Regions from separate parts of the Thermopolyspora sp. NPDC052614 genome, predicted to be linked through region 1. Evidence: riboswitches for the same ligand, from Rfam matches in the RefSeq annotation. Region 1 holds a riboswitch; each other region holds the start of a gene.

The links. Region 1 has a riboswitch for S-adenosylmethionine ahead of thrC (threonine synthase). Riboswitches for the same ligand answer to the same signal wherever they lie in the genome.
Region 2: linked by a shared signal. The riboswitch ahead of AB0K60_RS37395 (DUF3293 domain-containing protein) and the one ahead of thrC (threonine synthase) in region 1 are both predicted to bind S-adenosylmethionine.
Region 3: linked by a shared signal. The riboswitch ahead of AB0K60_RS12240 (DUF3293 domain-containing protein) and the one ahead of thrC (threonine synthase) in region 1 are both predicted to bind S-adenosylmethionine.

What each region holds. Positions count from the first base shown of each region.
Region 1 is NZ_JBFATZ010000028.1:16,925-24,172, reverse strand. Features, by position in the region: gene AB0K60_RS35035 (DUF4407 domain-containing protein) at 1-250, shown strand, start outside; gene groL (chaperonin GroEL) at 393-2,018, opposite strand; gene AB0K60_RS35025 (cold-shock protein) at 2,423-2,623, opposite strand; gene AB0K60_RS35020 (MoaD/ThiS family protein) at 2,961-3,236, opposite strand; gene thrC (threonine synthase) at 3,250-4,560, opposite strand; SAM riboswitch class I at 4,576-4,719, opposite strand; gene AB0K60_RS35010 (RNA polymerase sigma factor) at 5,003-5,554, opposite strand; gene AB0K60_RS35005 (trehalose-6-phosphate synthase) at 5,690-7,135, shown strand; gene otsB (trehalose-phosphatase) at 7,142-7,248, opposite strand, start outside.
Region 2 is NZ_JBFATZ010000038.1:4,742-11,989, reverse strand. Features, by position in the region: gene AB0K60_RS37425 (methyltransferase domain-containing protein) at 6-572, opposite strand; gene AB0K60_RS37420 (hypothetical protein) at 663-839, shown strand; gene AB0K60_RS37415 (DUF2199 domain-containing protein) at 883-1,395, opposite strand; gene AB0K60_RS37410 (DUF6461 domain-containing protein) at 1,500-2,102, opposite strand; gene AB0K60_RS37405 (winged helix DNA-binding domain-containing protein) at 2,357-3,490, shown strand; gene AB0K60_RS37400 (hypothetical protein) at 3,733-4,167, shown strand; SAM riboswitch class IV at 4,657-4,768, shown strand; gene AB0K60_RS37395 (DUF3293 domain-containing protein) at 4,820-5,329, shown strand; gene AB0K60_RS37390 (NAD(P)H-binding protein) at 5,526-6,359, opposite strand; gene AB0K60_RS37385 (TetR/AcrR family transcriptional regulator) at 6,434-7,030, shown strand.
Region 3 is NZ_JBFATZ010000005.1:10,248-17,495, reverse strand. Features, by position in the region: gene AB0K60_RS12245 (type ISP restriction/modification enzyme) at 1-3,119, shown strand, start outside; SAM riboswitch class IV at 3,380-3,488, shown strand; gene AB0K60_RS12240 (DUF3293 domain-containing protein) at 3,536-4,474, shown strand; gene AB0K60_RS12235 (hypothetical protein) at 4,825-6,471, shown strand; gene AB0K60_RS12230 (DUF397 domain-containing protein) at 6,547-6,741, opposite strand; gene AB0K60_RS12225 (DEAD/DEAH box helicase) at 7,077-7,248, opposite strand, start outside.

The DNA.
Region 1 (7,248 bases):
GGAGGTGCACGCCAGGGAGGCGGAGCTGCGGGCCAAGGGGGAGATCGACGAGCTCGATCTCGCCGCGTACGCCGCCGACGAGGAGCGGCGCAGGCGGCGCCAGAACATCGACGTGGCCCGCCGTACGACCGAGGCCCAGACCCGTGCGCGTCTGGCGGACCTGGTCGACCAGCGCACCCAGGAGCTGCGGCTGCGCCAGAACGGCGGCCCGGTGCACGAGGAGCGCCGCAACGGCTCCCTGACCCTGTGAAGGCCCTGTGAGGCCCTGTGCCTTCAAGGAGGGGGGCGGGGGATATGACGAGGGGCGGCCCGGTGTGGACCGCCCCTCGTCGCCCGATGGGTGCTGATCGGGTGAGGAAACCCCAGGTGAGATACCCGGGTGGGAGAGTGGACTAGAAGTCCATGTCGCCGCCGCCGCCGGGCATGGCGGGGGCCTTCTCCTTCTCCGGCTTCTCGGCGATGACGGCCTCGGTGGTCAGGAACAGGGCCGCGATCGACGCCGCGTTCTGCAGCGCCGAGCGGGTGACCTTGGCCGGGTCGATGATGCCGTTGTCGAACATGTTGACGTACTCGCCGGTGGCGGCGTTGAGGCCCTCGCCCGGGGTGAGGTTGCGGACCTTCTCCACCACGACGCCGCCCTCAAGGCCGGCGTTGACGGCGATCTGCTTCAGCGGCTCCTCCAGCGCCTTGCGCACGATGGCGGCGCCGGTGGCCTCGTCGCCGGTGAGCTCAAGCTTGTCGAACGCCTTGGCGCCGGCCTGCAGCAGGGCCACGCCACCGCCGGGCACGATGCCCTCCTCGACGGCCGCCTTCGCGTTGCGGACGGCGTCCTCGATGCGGTGCTTGCGCTCCTTGAGCTCGACCTCGGTGGCCGCGCCGGCCTTGATGACGGCGACGCCGCCGGCCAGCTTGGCGAGGCGCTCCTGCAGCTTCTCGCGGTCGTAGTCGGAGTCGGTCTTCTCGATCTCAGCGCGGATCTGGTTCACGCGGCCGGCGATCTCGTCGGCGTCGCCGGCGCCGTCCACGATCGTGGTCTCGTCCTTGGTGACGACGACCTTGCGGGCGCGGCCGAGCAGGTCGAGGGTGGCGTTCTCCAGCTTGAGGCCGACCTCCTCGCTGATGACCTGGCCACCGGTGAGGGTGGCGATGTCACCGAGCATGGCCTTGCGGCGGTCGCCGAAGCCGGGGGCCTTCACCGCGACGGACTTGAACAGGCCGCGGATCTTGTTGACGACGAGGGTGGCCAGGGCCTCGCCCTCGACGTCCTCGGCGATGATCAGCAGCGGCTTGCCGGCCTGCACGACCTTGTCGAGCAGCGGCAGCAGGTCCTTGTTCGCCGAGACCTTGCCGTTCACCACGAGGACGTAGGGGTCCTCCAGGACCGCCTCCATGCGCTCGGGGTCGGTCACGAAGTACATCGAGATCAGACCCTTGTCGAAGCGCATGCCCTCGGTGAGCTCCAGCTCAAGGCCGAAGGTGTTGCTCTCCTCGACGGTGATGACGCCTTCCTTGCCGACCTTGTCCATCGCCTCGGCGATCATCTCGCCGATCTGGGCGTCGCCGGCGGAGATGGAGGCCGTGGAGGCGATCTGCTCCTTGGTCTCGACATCCTTGGCGATCTTGGAGAGCTCCTCGCTCACGCGCTCGACGGCGGACTCGATGCCGCGCTTCAGCGACATCGGGTTCGCGCCGGCGGCCACGTTGCGCAGGCCCTCGCGAACCAGCGCCTGGGCGAGCACGGTGGCGGTGGTGGTGCCGTCGCCCGCGACGTCGTCGGTCTTCTTGGCGACCTCCTTCACCAGCTCGGCGCCGATCTTCTCCCAGGGATCCTCGAGCTCGATCTCCTTGGCGATCGACACACCGTCGTTGGTGATCGTGGGGGCGCCCCACTTCTTCTCCAGCACGACGTTGCGGCCCTTGGGGCCAAGCGTCACCTTCACGGCGTCGGCGAGCTGGTTCATACCGCGCTCGAGACCGCGCCGGGCGTCCTCGTCAAACGCGATCATCTTGGCTGCCATACGGCTAGACCTCCCAGACAAAGGGTGGCTTGCTACGGATCGAGCCGACGCCCGCGACGGCTATGGTCCCGCCTCCACGCGGCACCACACGCCGCGGCTCGGCAAGGCCCCATCGCCTCGATCCTGTTGTCACTCTCGGCTGTCACTCTCGACATGAGAGTGCCAACGAACTGTTTAGCACTCTACCCGGGGGAGTGCAAGCGCAAGCCCCTTGACCAGGAGATACGTGTCTCCCAACTGGCACAACGCCCGGTCAAGCTCCTTTGCCCGGCACCAGATCCGCAAGGTGTCCGCCACGCGTCCGCCACGCGTCCGACGACGTGTCCGGCAACGCGTCCGCGACGTCAAAAGGGCTCGGTCCGCCTTCAGCCGGGACCGAGCCCTTGCCGTCTGTCGTGCTGCCGTCAGACAGACCGGACCGACTCGGCCTGCGGACCCTTCTGGCCCTGCGTGATCTCGAACTCGACCCGCTGCCCCTGCTCCAGCGAACGGTACCCGTCCATCAGGATTGCGGAGTAATGGACGAATACATCCTTACCACCGTCTACCGCGATGAAGCCGTAGCCCTTGTCCGCGTTGAACCACTTGACGGTGCCCTGCGCCACTTTCCGACTCCTCTTACTGGGCTTCGGAACCTCGCCCATTCACCGCGAGGTCCCTGACCTCCGAGCCGGGAAGTCGCCAACTTCCCGGGCACGTCGATCGTCCTCGACGATACCTGTGGCATGCCGTGGGGCAACAGAGTCAATCGCCAAACTCACCCTTGACGTTCGCTCTAAGCGGGACGCAATTGGGCCCGCTTCCGGGAGGCGAATGACAATTTAGGTATTTTGTATCCCGTTTCTTAAACTTCGTTACTGATAGCCCAGCACGTCACCGGCCCTGGACGCGACGACGCCCGCGTCGGCAAGGCCGTACGCGGGCGTCGGGCGATGCGGAGAGTCAGCCTCCGGCCACGGCGGGGATTATCGAGATCTGCGCCCCTTCGGGGATGGAGGTGTCCAGTCCATCGGCAAAACGGACGTCCTCTTCCCCGACATAGACGTTGACAAAACGGCGAATCTTGCCCGTTTCGTCCAGAATTCGCCCGCCGATGCCCGGATAGTCCGCGTCCAGCTTCTGCAGTACGTCGCGAAGGGTCGCCCCCTCTCCGGTGACCTCGGCGACACCCTGCGTATATGTGCGGAGAATCGTCGGAATCCGTACTGATACGCTCATAATAACGACCCTTTCAGGAGTTGTCGGGGAATGCAGCGCGAAAAGCGTCGAGAGACGGGCGGATCACTGCGGTGGGCCGCGCCCCGGCGGACACCGCGTCGAGCGTCTTGAGGCCGTCGCCGGTGTTGAGGACGACCGTCTCCGCGTCGGGGTCGATCCTCCCGTCCGCCACCAGCTTGCGCAGCACGCCGACGGTGACGCCGCCCGCCGTCTCGGCGAAGATGCCCTCGGTGCGGGCGAGCAGCCGCACGGCGTCGACGATCTGCTCGTCGGTGACATCCTCCACCGCCCCGCCGGTCCGGCGGGCGATGTCCAGCACGTACGGCCCGTCGGCCGGGTTGCCGATCGCCAGCGACTTGGCGATCGTGTCGGGCTTCACCGGCCGCACCACGTCGTGCCCGGCCTTGAACGCCGCCGACACCGGCGAGCAGCCCTCGGCCTGCGCCCCGAAGATCTTGTAGGGCCGGTCCTCCACCAGCCCCAGCCTGATCAGCTCCTTGAAGCCCTTGTCAATCTTGGTGAGCTGCGAGCCGGACGCCACCGGGATCACGATCTGGTCCGGCAGCCGCCAGCCGAGCTGCTCGGCGATCTCGTACGCCAGCGTCTTGGAGCCCTCCCCGTAGTAGGGCCGCAGGTTGACGTTGACGAAGCCCCACTTGTCGCCCAGCGGGTCGCCGATCAGCTCCGAGCAGAAACGGTTCACATCGTCGTAGGTGCCGTCGATCGCCACCAGCCGCTTGCCGTACACCGAGGCCATGACGATCTTGGCCTCCTCCAGGTTCGCGGGGATGAACACGCAGGCGTCGAGCCCGGCGCGGGCGGCCGCCGCGGTGACCGCGCCGGCGAGGTTGCCGGTCGAGGAGCACGACAGCGTGTGGAAGCCGAACGTGCGGGCCGCCTCAAGCGCGATCGCCACCACCCGGTCCTTGAACGAGTGCGTGGGGTTGCCCGAGTCGTCCTTCACGTGCAAACTGCGCAGGCCGAGCTCCTTGGCCAGGTTGTCGGCCTTGACGAGCTTGGTCCAGCCCGGCGCGAGGTTGGGCTTGGCCGCGACGTCGGCCGGCACCGGCAGCAGCGGGGCGTACCGCCAGATGCTCACCGGGCCGGACTCGATCCTCGCCCGCAGGGCCTCGCCGACCTGGTCGGCGGCCGGACCTTGCTCGGTGTTCCACGGGTATGCCACCTCAAGTGGCCCAAAACACTCGATACAGGCGAAGTTAGGGCCGAGATCATACAAAGCCCCGCACTCTCGGCAGGACAGGCCGATGGCGGGGCCGAAGTCGTAGGTGGACGTCGAGACGGATTCCGTGCTTGCAAGCGCCATGAAGCGAGGCCTTTCTCCTCATCTTCACCCGGCGACCACCCTGGTCGCGGGCCGGAATTGGCACCTGTCCCGGGCGGCCCCGCGGATCGCGAGCGCAGCTACACCGGGAGGGTTGCCGGGGCTTCAACGGGCCGGTCCCTCCACCCCTCTGGATGAGCAATCTTCAGTTGTACCCACGGCGGGGCCCGATCGAGTGATTACAGCCGGTGAGCAGACAACCGGCGGCGGCCCCGATCCCCGGAAACCCGACATCGCGGCAGCGCATGGGCCGAACCGCACGGGTATCCATAAAGACTTTACAACGGGGTAACGGCGAACCGAGGGCGTGTCTCACTCCGCGAGACCGGCCCGTCCGATCCCGCCCCCTCCAGGCCCTGCCCCGGTTGCCGCCCCGGTTGCCGCCCCGGTTGCCCAGCGTGACCGCCGCGCCGCCCCGGAGGCGTCAGCCGTACGCCTCCCCGAGCGCGGACTGCACGTACTTGCGCGCCTGATGGATGCGCGACTTGGCGGTGCCGAGCGGGATGTCGAGCTGCTCGGCGACCTCCGCGTAGTCGAGCTGGCAGATGTCGCGCAGCACCAGGGCCTGGGCCAGCTCGGGCTTGTCGGCCTCCAGCGCCTCCATCGCGTCCAGCAGGTCCAGCCGCGACCCGGCGATCACGCTCACCCGCCGCGGGTCGGGGCGCTGCTCGGGCAGCTCCTCGGCCTGCTCCGAGGAGCGCCGCTTGAGGCTGCGGTACGTCGTGCGGGCGCAGTTGGCCGTCACGATGTGCAGCCAGGTGCTGAACCTCGCCCGCCCCTCGAACCTGCCGATGTTGCGGGCCACGGCGAGCAGCGTGTCCTGGCAGGCCTCCTCGGCGTCCTGCTGGTAGGGCAGCAGGCGGGCGCAGTGCCGCAACACATCGGGTTCGATGCGCCGCAGCAGCTCTCCGAGCGAACGATGATCCCCCTGGGCGGCTGCGCGGGCCAGCTCCTCCGTCGTCTCGTCAAGCGCCATCCTCGTCAAACCCCCATTCGGCCGAACCACGCATCGGCGATTCCGTCCTGCGCGGTCATCCTATTGGCGAGGACCGCTTTTGGTTAGCCTGCTGACAAGGCCGCCGGCGAGGGCCCAAGCGAGTGGAGCGGATCGATGCACGCAGTCCTGGTCGCCTCCAACCGGGGGCCGTGTTCGTTCACCCTGTCCGAGGACGGCGTGCTGACCATGCGCCGCGGCGGCGGCGGGCTGGTGTCCGGCCTGGTGGAGGTGGCCAAGGAGACCTCGATGTTGTGGGTGTGCGCGGCGCTGTCCGACGGCGACCGCAGCGCGGCGCGCGGCGCGCCCGGCGGCAGGCTGGACCTGGCCGGCCACGACACCGGTCCGGTGCGCATGCTCGACATCCCCCCGGCGACGTTCCACCGCGCCTACAACGACGTGGCCAACTCCACGCTGTGGTTCGTCCACCACCTGCTCTACGACACCCCCAACTCCCCGCACTTCGGGACGCGGTTCCGCCGGGAGTGGGAGTCGTACCAGGACTACAACGCGATGTTCGCGGTGGCGCTCGCCGAGGACGCCGCGCACGGCGCGCGGGTGCTCATCCAGGACTACCACCTGGCGCTCGCCCCGGCGATGCTCCGCGTCGAGCGCCCCGACCTGCGCATCGCGCACTTCTCCCACACGCCGTGGGCCCCGCCGGAGTACTTCTCGCTGCTGCCCGACGACGTGGCGTGCGAGGTGCTGTCCGGCATCCTCGGGGCCGACCACGCCGGGTTCCTCACCGCGCGGTGGGCGACGGCGTTCATGGACTGCTGCGAGGCGGTGCTCGGCGCGCAGGTGGACCACGCCGCGCGGACCGTGGTGCACGAGGGCCGCACCACCCGGATCGGGGTGCACGCGCTCGGCGTGGACGGCGAGGCGCTGGTCGCGCGCTCCCGCGAGCCCGACGTGGCCGCCCGCGTCGACGCGATCCGCGAGCTGGTCGGCGACCGGCGGCTGATCGTGCGCATCGACCGGACCGAGCTGTCCAAGAACATCGTGCGCGGCCTGCACGCCTACCGGGAGTTCCTCGCCGACCACCCCGAATGGCACGGCCGGGTGGTGCACCTCGCCTTCGCCTACCCCTCCCGGCACGACCTGCCCGAGTACCGCGAGTACACGGCGGCCGTGCAGCGCTGCGCCAAGGAGATCGAGGACGAGTACGCCACCGAGGACTGGGATCCGCTCATCCTCAGCGTGCACGACGACTACCCGCGCTCGCTCGCCGCGTACCGGCTCGCCGACGTGCTGCTGGTCAACCCGATCCGGGACGGCATGAACCTGGTGGCGAAGGAGGGGCCGATCCTGTCGCCGCGGTGCGCCCTGGTGCTGTCCCGCGAGGCCGGGGCGGTCGCCGAACTCGGCGAGGACGCGTTCGTCGTCAACCCCTACGACGTCTCCGGCACGGCCGCCGCCCTGCACGAGGCGCTCACGCTCGCCGAGGACGAGCGCCTCAAGCGCGGACGCCGCCTGCGCGCCGCCGCGACCGCCCTGCCCCCGAAACAGTGGTTCGCCGACCAGCTCGCCGCCCTCCCGGATGGCCCGGTTTCCGGCGGCTAGGACGCTTCAGGAACGGCCGGAGAGCGCCGCCGCCAGGGTACGCAGGAGGGCGATGACGCCGGGCGGGCCCTCGACGACGACGTCGGCCCTCTCGGTGAGCGCGGCGGCCACCT
Region 2 (7,248 bases), on a different contig from region 1:
TTGACCTACATAGAACCTTTGGCCAGTTGCTGCCACCAGGCAGCGGGGATGTCCCAGGCCCCGGCGGTGCAGATGATCTGGTCGAATGGTGCGTGCGCTGGACTTCCTGCGGCGCCGTCCGCGCAGATGACCTCGACCTGGTCGTACCCGGCTGCGGCCAAAGAGCTCCGGGCGCCGGCGGCCAGATCGTCGTCGATCTCGACGGTGACGACGTGACCGGCCGGGCCGACCAGCTCGGCTAAGAGGGCGGCGTTGATGCCGGTGGCCATACCGATTTCCAGGACACGCTGGCCGGGGCGTACCTGGAGTTGCTCCAGCATGGCGGCGACCATGTCGGGCGAGGGAGCGGATGACAAAGCGGTGCCGTCGTCGGCGCGTTTGGTGACGACGACTTGTCGGGCGTAGGCGGTCGCCAGGTCTACGCCGGGCAGGAAAATGTGGCGCGGCACCGTACGAAAGGCCGCTTCGACCTCGGGGGTGCGGAGTTTGCCGAGTGCGCGGATCTGCTCAATCAGAGCCTCCCGCATTCGCGCGATGGCCTGGGCTTCTGCGTCATTGGTGTGGGCGGTCACTGCGGCCAGCGTAGTGAGACCGGGCGCGACGAACGTCGGATCGTGTTGGAATTTTACCCGTGCCACGGGGGCGGCCAGGAGTCCTTGCTGATGGGCGGGAATGTCCGGGCGATGAGCATCGCCGGCATGTCGAGGCCAGCGTTGCGATCGTCGGGCTCGACGAACTATGGCCCGGGCTGGGAGGAGCCGCTGCTGCGGGCCTACGGCGTCGAGCCGGATCCGGTACGGACGCACTACTACCGGCTGATGTGGACTCTGGGCCCGTAATCGAGCCCGGCCAAGCGCAGCCTCGATGGACGGCTTGTGCGGCCTATTGTCCCGCGTGCAGGAGGGTCTCGGCGATCTGTTGCGCTCGGGCCAGGGTGATTCCGTTCCGCTGCTCGACGGCCAGTGGGTGGTCGGTCGGCTCCAGTTCGATGAGCGGGCGTAGCCCGATCGCGCGGGTGTGCAGGTTGGTTTTGAGATTGATCGTCGATGGTGAGTAGAGGGGCAGTTCAGTGGACAGCCAGCCGAAATAGGGTGGCTCGTTCTCTCTGCCCGGGGTGTCCCACAGCTTTGCGGCGCGGGCGAACTTCTCGGGGCTGAGTGAGACCCAGACGCCCCAGCTGAACTCCTCGTCGTGGTCGATCACGGGGATCTCGATCAGCCCGCGCAGGAAAAACGCCTGACCTTTGATCACGCACTGGTCTGAGGTCAGCGCGGAGTCCGGGTCTTCGGCCATCTCGGGTGTCCAGTAGACCGGCGCGTCCGTCGAGTAGTGCAAGGGCAAACCTTCGTGCCGCTCTCCGCAGCACGTACACGTGAACCCGAGATCATTCTTCACCGGTCGAAAGTACCGAGGCGATCATGGAAGAGGCAATCGGGCGGCAGCTCCTCCGTCGTGCCGCGGCCGGTTCGAAGGCCGAGTCGTGATGTGGGCCGAGCGGGTCAGGATGTGGGTCTGAAGCGTGAGTGGCGGGCCTGGAACCAGTCGGTGGCGATGTCGGTTTCGGTGAAGCGTCCGATCAGTTCCAAGGCCGAGCTGAGGCTTTCCGACACCTCCACGGGGTCGTCGACGTCGACGGTGATCTCGAAGCGTAGGCCGTTCATCAGGTGGTCGAGGGCGTGCGGGTCGTCGCCGTATCGCTCGTCAGGGGCCATCGGGTCGAAGGAGACGATCATGCGGCCGTCGCGGGCGTACTCCAGGTAGGCGTTGCCGCTCATGTCCATGCGGAAGCCGAGTGCCTCGCGGCCGCCTTCGCTGAGGGCGCGCAGGCGCTCGCCGTCGCCGTGTCCCGGCACGATGGCGATCCAGCCGTTGACCTCGGCCACCCAGTCGGAGCCGTCGTCGATGTTGTGGTCGAGGATCTCGCTCAGGTAGCACGGAGTGCGGGTGGTCGGATCCAGGTGGAAGTCCTTGGTGAGTTCCTCAAGGCTCGCGCCCCTTATCCATAGGGCGCTGAAGAAGAGCATCCACAGGTCAGAGTCGTCGAGCCCTTCGGTGAAGATCGTCGATTCGAGCAGCTCGTACAAGTAGGACGGTGATCGCATGGCTGCCTCTCGGCGGAGGGGCGGCTTACGAGACGACCCTCCTGGATGGTGGTTGGGGTGCCTGGTTTGATCTTTTAGAGGAAAGGGCTGTGGTGCGCAATGCGTCCGGGATGTCTCCAGGTGGATGAATCGTGGTTAGTCTCCGGCTGGGCGCGACGTTCTGGCCTACCTTTGGTGAGATGACCTACGGGTTCGCCGTTGGCGTCTCGCTCACGAGCGATCACCCGACCCTGCCGGCCGACGAGGACTGACGCATGCGGCTTACCGCGCGGGAGCTCAACCGGGCCACGCTCGCTCGGCAACTGCTGCTGGGGCGGCAGGCCCTGGATGTCGCCGAGGCCGTACGTCGTCTGGTCGCGGTTCAGGCGCAGCACGCGGCCTCGCCGTACCTGGCCTTATGGAACAGGGTCGCCGGGTTCGATCCGGCGGATTTGGACGCGGCGTTCGCCAACCGGAAGGTCGTCAAGGCGACGCTCTTGCGGATCACGCTGCATGCGGTTCATGCGGAGGACTATCCGCACTTTCACGAGGCGATGCAGCCCTCGTTGCGCGCCGCCAGGCTTGGCGACCGGCGCTTCACCAGCAGCGGGATCACGGCGGCGGACGCTGACGGGCTGATCGGCGAGTTGCTGGGGTTCGCGGCGGAGCCCCGGTCCAACGCCGAGATGATGGCCTGGATCGAGGCGCGGCTCGGTGTTCCGCCGAAGGGCGTGTGGTGGGCTGTGCGGTCGTACGCGCCGCTGCTGCATGCCGTTACCGGTGGGCCATGGTCGTTCGGTGAGCGGCCCGCCTACATCGCGGCGGGGATTCCGCCGACGGTGGGGGAAGCGGCCGATCAAGCCCTGCGGACGCTGGTTCTGCGTTATTTGGAGGCGTACGGCCCGGCGTCGGTGGCCGATGTCGCGCAGTTCGCCCTGGTGACGCGGTCCAGGGTCCGCGGCGCGCTGAACGACCTGGCCGGAGGGCTCGAACGGTTGACCGGGCCCGACGGCACGGAGTTGTTCGACCTGCCCGGGGCGCCGCGTCCGGCTGCCGACACACCGGCGCCGCCGCGGCTGCTGCCCATGTGGGACAACGTGCTGCTGGCCTACGCCGACCGCAGCCGGGTCATCCCGCCGGGCTATCGCAAGCTCGTGACCCGGGTCAACGGCGACGTTCTGCCGACGCTGCTGGTCGACGGGCAGGTCGCAGGCGTGTGGCGGCGGGTCGAGGAAGGAATCGAGACCACCGCGTTCCACCCGCTGCCCCGCGAGACGTGGGACGAGCTGGCCGACGAGGCGCGGGCGCTCATGGCGCTGCTCGCCGACCGGGAGCCCGAGGTCTACCGCCGTTACAAGCATTGGTGGTCAGCCCTGCCGGGTGCTGAGGTGCGAATCCTCGCCGATTAGATTGCGGGCGGCCCAGGCGGTGCTAATCGCCGGGGCCGGGACACCAGGACAACGCTGGCGGGGTTTCCGGGGAGGAGCTCGGCCTGCTGCTCGCCCCCGCTGTGCTAATCAGCGCCAGTTGCCTGGTCGGCGCTCCACCCGCATGAAACATGAAATTGGCCGCTCATGACCGCCCCATCAGCCATCATTACAACCAGCGAGCATTGATAGCTGTCAGTGCACGGCTGTGTGGTGGGAGTGGGATGCCGACGAAGATGGGCAGCATGGCCTACGTTTCTGCTGCTCTGTTGCCGGCTATGGCAACTGTCAGTTGTTATCCGGTAGCGAGCGGCAAGTCGCGTGACCTCGGCTTCGCCCTTGGTGGTAAACCACGCGTGACGGGCACCAGCATCCTCGGGCAGGTCGGCGTGGTCTGCGATATCCCTCCGTCTCGGCACTATCTGACGCTCACGCTGGAGCGTCGTACGAGCGAGGGAAGATGGGATGAGCAAGCGTCGGTACGGGAGACCGCCATCCCTGGCGACGAAGGGGATCCGCTCATTGTCCAGGTCCTGGCCCCATGCGAACCTGGCCTGTGGCGAGTAGGTGCGTACGTGATCGGACTGCTGCACGGCAAGGAGTTCGAGTTCAGCGACTCCAGTTACGAGCGGGTGGTGAGCAAGCGTGAGTGTCGCTAAAGCTCGTCAGGCGGCTCACCTGATCGGTTGGGCACTGCGTCCCTCCAGGCCACGGCGCTACGCCGAGCAGCCGGCCGAAGTGCCGGGCGAGCCCGGCAGGTGGCGAGGGCTCTTCAGGCGCCTTGCCGCAGTGCCCCGGCTGGTCAAGTCCGCGCCGCCGCTTCCTCGTGACACAGGCCAGGGGTGGACGCTGCGTCGTGAGAACGATGTCTGGGCGATCCGTCCGGTGCGCGGCTGGCGGTCGTGGCCGTTCGTGCCGGCGGCTTATGTGAACCGGGAGATTCCGGGTGACGACCGCGAAGCGGCGTTGAGCTGGATGCTCCTTATCGTGGGGGAATAGGGAAGGTTGCGACGAGGCCAGGATCGGCCGGTCGTCGTCGACGTAGGCGATGATCGGGGAGGCGAGATTGACGAGAGTCTTCCGTACCGATCGCATCGCCGGGAAAGTCACATTGCGCCGGTTGCATTCTGGGTGCTAGCTTCCGGCTGGGTCACGAGTTCCAGCGTTCAGCCCCGGCTTGCTGGACGGCATCCCGCTCCGCTGCGGGTGCCCCGGGTGAGGACCTGCCCCGCGCGGGGTGCGCGGGGAAACGAGCGGATCACCGGGGCGGTGCGCTACCGGGGTCCACGGATCCCGGAGGGACGCCCTGTCATGACTTCGCCCGCCCTCGTCGTCGGCTGGACGCACTATCGCCAGGCGGTCGTACGGCTCCGCACCGCCCACGGTGTGCTCGCCGTACGGGCCCGGCCGGATGCCGTGACCATTGGGGAGTTTCCCGATCCGCGTGGGTGGACGGTGCACATCGTGACCGCCTGCAATCCGGGCGGCCGTACGGTCTCGGCGGCGGCCAATGCCCGTGCTCAGGCGATGCTGGTGGCCGAGGTGAGCGGGCGGGGGCTGACCTGGTGGCCGGCCGAGGGCGGGGACGAGCGGCGCCTGCATGTCGAGGCCAGCGTCGCGATCGTCGGGCTCGACGACGATGCGGCGCGCATTCTGGGGTGGCGCTACGGGCAGGATGCGATTTTCGCCTGGGAGCCGGGCAGGTGGCGGCTGTTGTCCTGCCTCGATGACCGTGCGGAGAGCCACGGCTGGGTCGCGGACCGGTTGCCGTGCGGCGATGTGGAGAAGGGCGTTGCCCGCGCCGTGCGGCGGGTGGCCTGACCGGGGCCGCATCTCGCGGTCGCCGCGCGGGCACTGCCGCGGCCGGGCACGTCGGCACGGGGGCTTCGTGTCCTGATCGGCGATACGGTTTCCATCTCGCCGCCGACGGCCCATCGGCGTGCCGGGCACGGCGGCTGAACGGCCGAGGACCCCGGGTGCATGTACCGGTGGGCCGTCTTACGGGGGTGCGGCGGAGTCAGCGGAAGGCCGCGGCGTTGCGCCGGGCCCAGTCGGCGAAGGTGCCCGGGGGGCGGCCGAGGATTCGTTCGGCGTCCGGGCTGACGGACTGTTCGCGGGCGGTCGGGGTGCCGAGGATGTCAAGGGTGGTGTCGGCCACCGGGGGCGGCATGAAGGTGAGCATCTGGGCGCGGGCCTCCTGCCGGGTCTGCTCGATGAAGGTGATGGGCTCCCCGATGGCGGCGGCGATGGCGGCGGTGCGCCCGCGTGGGGTGGTCGGCTCGGGGCCGGTCAATTCGTAGATCGCTTTTGTGTGGCCGGGCCGGGTGAGGGTGATGGCGGCCACGGCGGCGATGTCGTCGGGGTCGATGACCGGGAGGCCGACGTCGCCGAAGGGGGCGGCGACGGTGCGGGTGGCCTTGATGGAGGGGGCCCAGGCGTAGGCGTTGGAGGCGAAGCCGCCGGGGCGCAGGATGGTCCACTCGGCTCCCGATTCCATGACGGCCTGTTCGAAGGCGGCGAAGGCGCGGCCGTGTGACTCCGAGTGCGGGCGGGTGGCCACGCCCTGGGAGGAGAGCAGGACGATCTTGCCGGCGTCGGCGAACGGGGCGATGACCTGGGTGGGGTCGTCGGCCATCATCAGGTCTCCGCCGATCAGGAGGAACACGGCGTCCGCCGCGGGCGGCAGGCCGGTGGGCGGCTGTGCGAGATCCGCGGCGACCGTGCGGACGCCGTACGGGACGTCGGACGGGGTGATGCGGCGGGAGACGGCGGTCACCTCATGGCCCTGCTCGGTGAGAATGCGGACCAGGGTACGGCCGACGTTTCCGGTGGCGCCGGTAACGGTGATCACGGGGGCGTCCCTCCAAGTTAGTTAGTTGACTGACTTAGAAGGACTGTAACACGTCTCGGCCTATAGTTAGTCAGGTGACTGACTTGAAATCGTCCGCCCGAGCCCGGACGGCCGGCGCCAAACGGCAGCGGCTCATGGCGGCCGCCGCCGAGGTCGTCCACCGGCAGGGGGTCGAGCGCACCACGATCGCCGACATCGCACACGCGGCCGATGTCCCGGCCGGCAACGTGTACTACTACTTCAAGACCAAGGACGAGCTCGTCGCCGCCGCGCTGTCCGAGCACGCCCGGCGGCTGGAGCTGCTCACCGGCCGCCTGGACCGGCTCCCCGATCCGCGCGAACGGCTCAAGGGCCTGGTCGAGACGTGGGTGAGCCAGCGCGACATGGCCGCACGCTACGGCTGCCCGACCGGCACGCTCGCCAGCGAACTCGACAAACGCGACGAGGGCGGCCTGGACGTCGAGGCGGGCAAGGTCATCCGGCTGCTGCTCGACTGGGTGGAGCAGCAGTTCCGCGAACTGGGCCAGCCGGAACCCGACGGCCTCGCCCTGACGCTGGTGGCCGCCTATCAGGGCATGTCACTGCTGGCCAACGCCTTGCGCGACCCGCGGGTCATGGACCGCGAGGGCGCCCGCCTGCTCGCCTGGCTCGACTCCCTCGAAGCCGCCTGAGATCGACATCGCATTCGTCGATCGAAGTGTGTCCAGCCCCCGTGGGTCGGCCGCGTGATTTCGGGCCGACCGCCCAGAGTGGCGGCTCGGTGGGCCGGAGGCGAAGGCCGGGCCGGTGTCCCGCACCGGAGGTTCGCCGCCGTACGGCAGTCGAAGTCGAAACAGTTCACAGAGCGGCGCGGCGGGCGTGGTGTGGCATGCTGGCGATGTGATCGCCG
Region 3 (7,248 bases), on a different contig from region 1:
CCTCGCTCGCCTCGCTCCGCATACGTCCCGACTACGCCGTTCGGGTCGCCGGGGCGCACGCCGGGTACGTCGAGATCAAAGCCCCTGAGCGTGGCGTGCCAACCGCATGGGCTCCGAACAGGCGGGAGAAGGCGCAGTGGGAGAAGTTACGGCTACTTCCTAATGTTTTGTACACTAATGGTGCCTTGTGGGCGTTGTTCCGCAATGGTGATCTTGTTGGGCAGATCGCCCGGCTGGACGGTGATATCCGGAAGGCCGGCGGCAAACTCGCTCCCGCGGACGGGGAATTCGTCCGGGTTATCGCCGAATTTCTGCTTTGGCAGCCGAGCCCGCCGACCAATATCCGGCAACTAGTACGAGCGGTGGCAGGGCTGTGCAAACTGCTGCGCGACGAGGTGATCGAGGCCATCGCCCGGGAACGCCGGGGCGAGGAGATACGGCGGATCTTCACCGAGTTGAGCGCGGACTGGCGCAGGCTGCTGTTCCCCGGTCTGACGCATGAGGAGTTCGCCGACGCGTTCGCCCAGACCGTGACCTTCGCGCTGCTCCTCGCCCGCGTGGACGGGACCTCCTTTGAAGGCCGTTCCTTGGGGGAGATCGCCGCGCAGCTCGGCAAGAACCATTCCCTCATGGGAAAAGCGCTCGCCGTGCTGACACATGAGGGTGTCGAGGGCCGCATCGTCGTCGTGGAGACGCTCAAACGCGTTATCGGCGCGGTGGACTGGAACCGGATCAGCGACGGCTCGGGCGACTCCTACCTTCATCTGTACGAGCACTTCCTCGACGTATACGACTCCGAACTCCGCAAGGCGAGCGGCTCGTACTACACGCCCAGTCCGGTCGTCTCGTTCCTCGTCCGCTTCGTCGACGACATTTTGCGGGCGCGGTTCGGGCGTGAGGGCGGGTTCGCGTCGGACGATGTGATGGTCGTCGATCCGGCCATGGGCACGGGCACCTTCCTGCTCAACATCGTCGACACGGTCGCCCGGACCGTGGCGGAGGAGGAAGGCGAGGGAGCCGTCCCCGGCCGCCTCAAGAAGCTCTTCGGCCGCCTCGTTGGAATGGAACGGCAGGCCGGGCCGTACGCGGTCGCCGAACTCAGGCTCAACCAGGCGCTCAAATCCGAGTACGGCGCCGAGGTCTCCGAAAAAGATCAGAAGCTCTATGTCATCGACACCTTGGACAGCCCGTTTGAGGAGACCGGGCTTCCGATCGGTTCGATATACGAGCCGATCGTCCGTGCGCGGCGAGAGGCGAACCGCATCAAACGGGAGACGCCGGTCCAAGTGGTGATCGGCAACCCGCCGTACCGGGAACGTGCCAAAGGCATGGGAGGCTGGATCGAGCAGGGTGCGGAGAACTCCGGGTACGGCATCCCGCTGAACGCCTTCAAAGCACCTGGGCTCGGCAGATACGAGTATGTCCTTTCCAACCTGTACGTGTACTTCTGGAGATGGGCGACGTGGAAGGTGTTCGATGCCCACCCCGAGCACCCGGCCGGCATCGTCGCCTTCATCTCCACCTCGGGATACACAACCGGCCCCGGCTTCGCCGGCATGCGGGAATACCTGCGTCGGACGGCCGATGAGGGATGGATCATCGACCTCTCCCCGGAGGGGCATCAGCCCGATGTTCCCACTCGGATTTTCGCCGGCGTCCAGCAGCCGCTGTGCATCGGAGTCTTCGCCCGGTACGGCGCCGGCCATCGGAACACGCCCGCGGTGATTCATCACATCAGCGTGTCCGGGCGCCGGACGGAGAAGTTCGCCCGTCTGGCGGAGTTGTACCTCGACGATCCCGAGTGGCGCGACTGTGGGACAGGCTGGCATGACCGGTTCCACCCCGCCGGCGCGGACGTCTGGCTGAGCCACCCGGCACTCGGTGACCTGATGCCCTGGCACGCCCCCGGGGTCAAGCCGAACCGAACATGGGTCTACGATCCGAACCCGGAAACCCTGCGGAGGCGCTGGGCGCGCCTGATCAATGCCCCCGCCGCGGAAAAGGCCGGGCTTTTCAAGGAGACCCGAGACCGGACAGTCGAATCCGTCGCCACGGAGGCCGGCTCCGACGGGGTGTCGGTAACGCCCACCATCGCTGAGGAGACCTCCCTAGAACCTCGAATCGAGACGGTTGCGTTTCGCAGCTTCGACCGGCAGAAGATCATCTACGACCTTCGAGCCATCGACTTTCCTCGCCCGGCGCTGTGGCAGGTGCGCGGGCAGCGGCAAATATTCGTGTCCGAGCAGCACGCCGAACCATTGGGAACGGGCCCCGGCCTGGTGTTCAGCGCCTACGTTCCCGATATGCACCACGTCAACGGCCGCGGTGGCCGGGTGCTCCCGCTCTTCCGGGATAACGCCGCCAGATCGGCCAACTTCGCTCCCGGACTGATCCGCCTGCTGTCCCAGCGACTCGATCTGCCCGTGACGGCACCGGATCTGCTGGCCTACATCGCGGCGGTGACCGCACACAGCGGCTACACCGCCCGCTTCTTCGAGCACCTGCGCACCCCCGGCATCCGGGTGCCCCTAACGGCGGACCCGGATTTGTGGAGACGGGCCGTACCGCTCGGCCGACGCGTGATCTGGCTGCATACCTATGGCGAGCGCTTCGTCGATCCCGGCGAGGGGCGCCCAGCCGGTCCCCCCAAACCGGACGCCGGTATTCGGGCCATGGCACGAGTGCGAATTCCGGGGAATATCGAGGAGATGCCGGACGACATTGTCTACGACGCCCAGACCGGGACTCTGCAGGTCGGTGGAGGTCGCATATCACCGGTGCTCCCAGAGGTCTGGGCGTACGAGGTCTCCGGGAGGAGGATCATCAAAAAATGGTTTGACTACCGGAAGAAGAATCCGGGAGGCCGAAAGTCCTCGCCGCTCGACCATATCCGCACCGAAGAGTGGCCTGCAGAGTTCACCACCGAACTCCTCCGTCTCCTACATGTGCTGACGCTCTGCGTGAAACTCGAGCCCGAACAATCCGATCTACTGGAGCAGATCTGCGCTGGCCCGCTCGTCACCGTAGCCGACCTGAAAGAATCACAGGTCCTTCCACCCCCGCCCGCCGCCCGCAAGGCGCCCGCCACCGAATCACCAGAGGCTCTCACTCTGTTGTGAATCAGCTTGCGGCGGACGGATGCCCAGATTCCTTTCCGCCGGGAAGGCTGCGAGAAGCGGTCGGGGTGCCGTACGGCCGCGGCGGCTGCCGGGTCCTCCCTGGAGGCATGGAGAGCGATGTGCGCGGTGAGGCAGGCTGCCGGCCGATCCTGATCCAGGGGCGTGGTCGCTTGGTGGCCTGGGCCGGATGCCCGGACTGCCGTCCGGTTTCCGGCTAGATGTTGACCATTGACGGCTTGCGTCGCTAATGTGCCGCCCTGGGTCATGAGTTCCAGTGTCAAGCCCCGGCTCGCTGGACGGCATCCCGCCCGCTGCGGGTGCCCCGGGTGACGACCCGCTCCGCGTGAGACGCGCGGAGAACGGCGGATCACCGGGGCCGGTCGGGCTACCGGGGTCCCAGGCCCCGGAGGTGCGTCATGCCCGTCCCGAACGATCTCCATGCCCTGCTTCTCACCCGCTGCCCGGGCTGCGGCGTGTTCTTCAACGTCATGAACCTGGGGCCGCGCGAGCCCGTCATCGAGGCGTTCCCCGGCGTTTACTACGCCCGGTGCCCGCACTGCAAGGTCCGGTGGCATGTGCACCCGCTCGGCACCGCGGAGCGCGACCTGGCCGACCCGTTCGTCGCCGAACGCCCGGCCGTGCAGCTCGACCTGGCCGCCGCCTGGACCGGCGCCGTGCTCCGGCTCACGCTGGACGACCACATCCTGCGGGTGGGCCCCGCGGCCGGCGGGCCGGACGCCGACGAGATTCCGCATCCCCTGGACGAGGTGGCCCACGTGCTGACGGGCTGGAACCCGGGTGGTCTGCCGGGACGCCTGGCCCACAACCTGGACGCGCACCAGCGGCTGCTCGACGAGCTGCGTGAGCGCGGCCTGCGTCTGTGGACCGATGCCGCCTGCCACCATCCCGAGTTCGCCTGGGCCGAGCGGTCGGTGGTCGTGGTGGGAGCCGAGGAGAGCCTCGTCCTGGAGGTCGCCCGCCGGTTCGGCCAGCCGGCCGTCCTGCGCTGGACGGTGGGGCTGCTGACCCCGATCGGCACTCGCACCTGGGAACCCCTCGCCGACGGCGACCCGGTCGTCGTCACCCGGCTGCCGCAGCGGCCCTGCGTGATGACCGGCGAGGCCCGGGACGAGGTCTGCCGCAACCCCGGAGGGCCGTGGATCAGCCGGTCGATACACTTCGGCGCGGAGTGGAACGACCGGCGCGCCTGCCTCTACGCGGCTCTCGGCTGCGACACCTGCCATGGCGGGCGGGCCGGCGGGGTCGTCGGCATGGCCGTCGGCGATGTGTCCATCGAGCGCAGCGTTCCCAGCCGGTACGGCCTGGCACGCCGGGCAGCCGTGGCCGGAATGTGACCCAAAAAGGCTGTGCACTTCGTTCACGGTAGCCGTATAAGTGGGATACCTGCCTCTTGCGCATCAGTTGTCCTCCTTTGTCCCGAAAGACCAATAGATGGAACTCCTCGACGCCTGCGCCCGGCTCGGCGCTCTCGCCCCCCACCCGCTCGACGACGAAGTGCGCCGGTCGATCGGGACGCTGCCGCCTCCGCGGCCTCCCGCAGGCGAGGGGTGCCGGTCAGGGAACCGGCCAGGTCGGCGAGGGCCTCCGCCAGTTCGACGCCCGGCTCCTCGCGGGCCTCGAACACCTCGACCCGGATCGCGTTCGCGTACGCCGCCTCGAGCGCGGGGCATCCCTCCTCGCCGAAATGCCCGAGGTACCGGGACTGCACGCCTTCTGCCTGGACCGGCTCGCCTGGTGCCGCGCCCAACTCGGCCATCCCGACGAGGCCGTATGGCTGGCCCGCCGCGGCGTCGCCCTGCTCGAACCGACCGCCGGAGACGACCACGACCCCCACCTCCCCGAACTGGGCGTGCTGCTGTGCGACCTCGCCGGCTACCTGCTCGCCTGCGAGCGGCCCATCGAGGCCCTCGACGCCGCCACCCGGGCGGTGGCCGTACGCGAACGCCTGCACGCACGCGACCCCAAGCGGTTCGGGGGCGCCCTGGCCGAGGCGCTGCGGCGGCTCGGCGACGCGTTGACCGCGCTCGGCCGCGGGCAGGCCGCCGAAGAGGCCCGGCTGCGCGCCGCCGACCTGACCGGACCCGTACGCGACGACGCCCCCGCCGAGAAGCAGGACGAGGGATGCACGACGGCCGACCTGGCCAGGGAGTACGACCGGCTGGAGGGCATGGCCGAGCACCGGCCCGCAATCTCCGCGGCGCTGCACGCGCTCGCCGCGACCACTGCGGGCCTGCCCATCGTCCCCGCCGACGGACCCGACCGGCTGGCGCACTCGCTGAGCAATCTCGCCGCAACGCTGTGCCTGCTGGACCGGCCCGAGGACGAGGTCGAGGCGCTGCGGGTCGTCCTGGCGCTGCGGGAGGCCGCAGAGCCCATGACCGAGGAGGACGCCGGGGAACTCGCGCTCGCCGTCGGCAGGCTCGGCTCGGCACGCAACCGCGCCGGTCGGCCCGCCGAGGCGGCGCCCGCGAGCCTGCGCGCCGCGACGATGCTGGAGGACCTCGTCGCAGCGGGCCATCCCGGGCTCCGTTACTTCCTTGGGCAGGCGTACGAGGACGCCGGGCACGCGCTGTCCCGCCTGGACGAGTCGGAGGACGCGTCCGCGCGCATGCGCCAGGCGGTCGAGACGTACGACGATCTCGCGGCGGACGATCCCGAGTACCGGGACGTCCTGGCCCGCGCCTCGGCGGCCCTCGGCGACCTGCTCGCCGGCCTCGGTGACCTGTCCGGCGCGGCCGAGGCGTACGAACGGGCCGCGAACCTCTACCGCGCCCTCCTCGCCGAGGGCCGCACCGCCGTACGCGCGGACCTCCGCAGGACCCTGACCTCGGCGGCGATGACCTGCGGCCGGGCCGGGGACTCGGCCGCATCACTGACCTTCACCCGGGAGGCGATCGGGCTTCTCGAACAGGCCGCCCTGGTCGACGCGGACGCCAGGCCCGCTCTCCGCCAGGCCCTGCACACGACGGCCGTGATGTCCTATGGCGACGAGGCGTACGCCGCCGCCGAGCGGGCCGTCGCCTGCTACCGGCGACTCGACCGGGAGACGCCGGGGACATGGCGGCGCGCTCTCGTGTTGACCCTGGTCGTGCTCGCGCGCCGCGCCGCGGAGACGGAGCGCTGGCGGGTTGTCGCGGACGCTGCGGAGGAGGCGATCCCCGACCTGCTGGAGAACGCACCCGATGACGAGCGCTCTCGCGAGGTGCTGCCGGCGCTTCTCGACGAATACCGCATGGCGGTCGTCCGCCTGAACATCCCGGACACGCGTCTGGCGTACGCGGAGGCGGCGCTGCGCCGCCTCACCGAGACATCGGTCACGTCCGCAGGCTGACGGCCCTTTCGCCCGAGCCCACGACGGAACTCGCCTCCTCTGACCACTCTCGGCGTCCGCGCGGTTGCGGCTTCGTCAGGCTGGAATGTTCTTGATGCCGGTGAGGAAAGAACGCCACTCTCTTACGCTGAACGTGAGGGTGGCGCCATCAGGGTTCTTGCTGTCACGGAGGGCCACGATGCCAGGGAAGTTGGTGGCAACCTCGACGCACTCGCCCATGTTGCCGCCGCTGTGAGTGCTCTTGCGCCATTCGGCCTTGGTCAGGTCCATTGCTCACACGCCTTTCTGACCTCGCCACTCAGACTTGAGGTAGATCACATCCGGCTTTCCTCTGAGGCTGGTAACAACTATAGGTCCCGTCTCCACTTGGTCCGGCTGGCGTGGGATTTGCGAGAGCTTGGTCGTGCCACACTCGTCGCGCTTTCGCGTCAGGCGGAACCGGTCATGCCCCTCCGGGGCGCGAACGACGTGGGGAGGACCAAGAGTCGCTGGGGGTGTGCTTGATGGATCACCAAGGCCCCTTCGCGGTGAAAGGTGGTCGATCTCCGGTCACCGCGACGTGCCGAGGCGTCGTTCCCCGTGATTGCCACAGCAGACCCTGTTGATCATCTCGATTTGATCCCTCCGATAAGGAGGCGAACGGGCTCCGACAGTACGGACTTGGCTGATGGGAAGTCCGCCAGGCGGGCCGCGAGCGTGTCGACGGCCAGTTCGCGCGGCAGCAGCGTGCTGAATTTGAGTCCGTTCAGGGCGCGTTCGTCGATTTCGGGTCGGCAG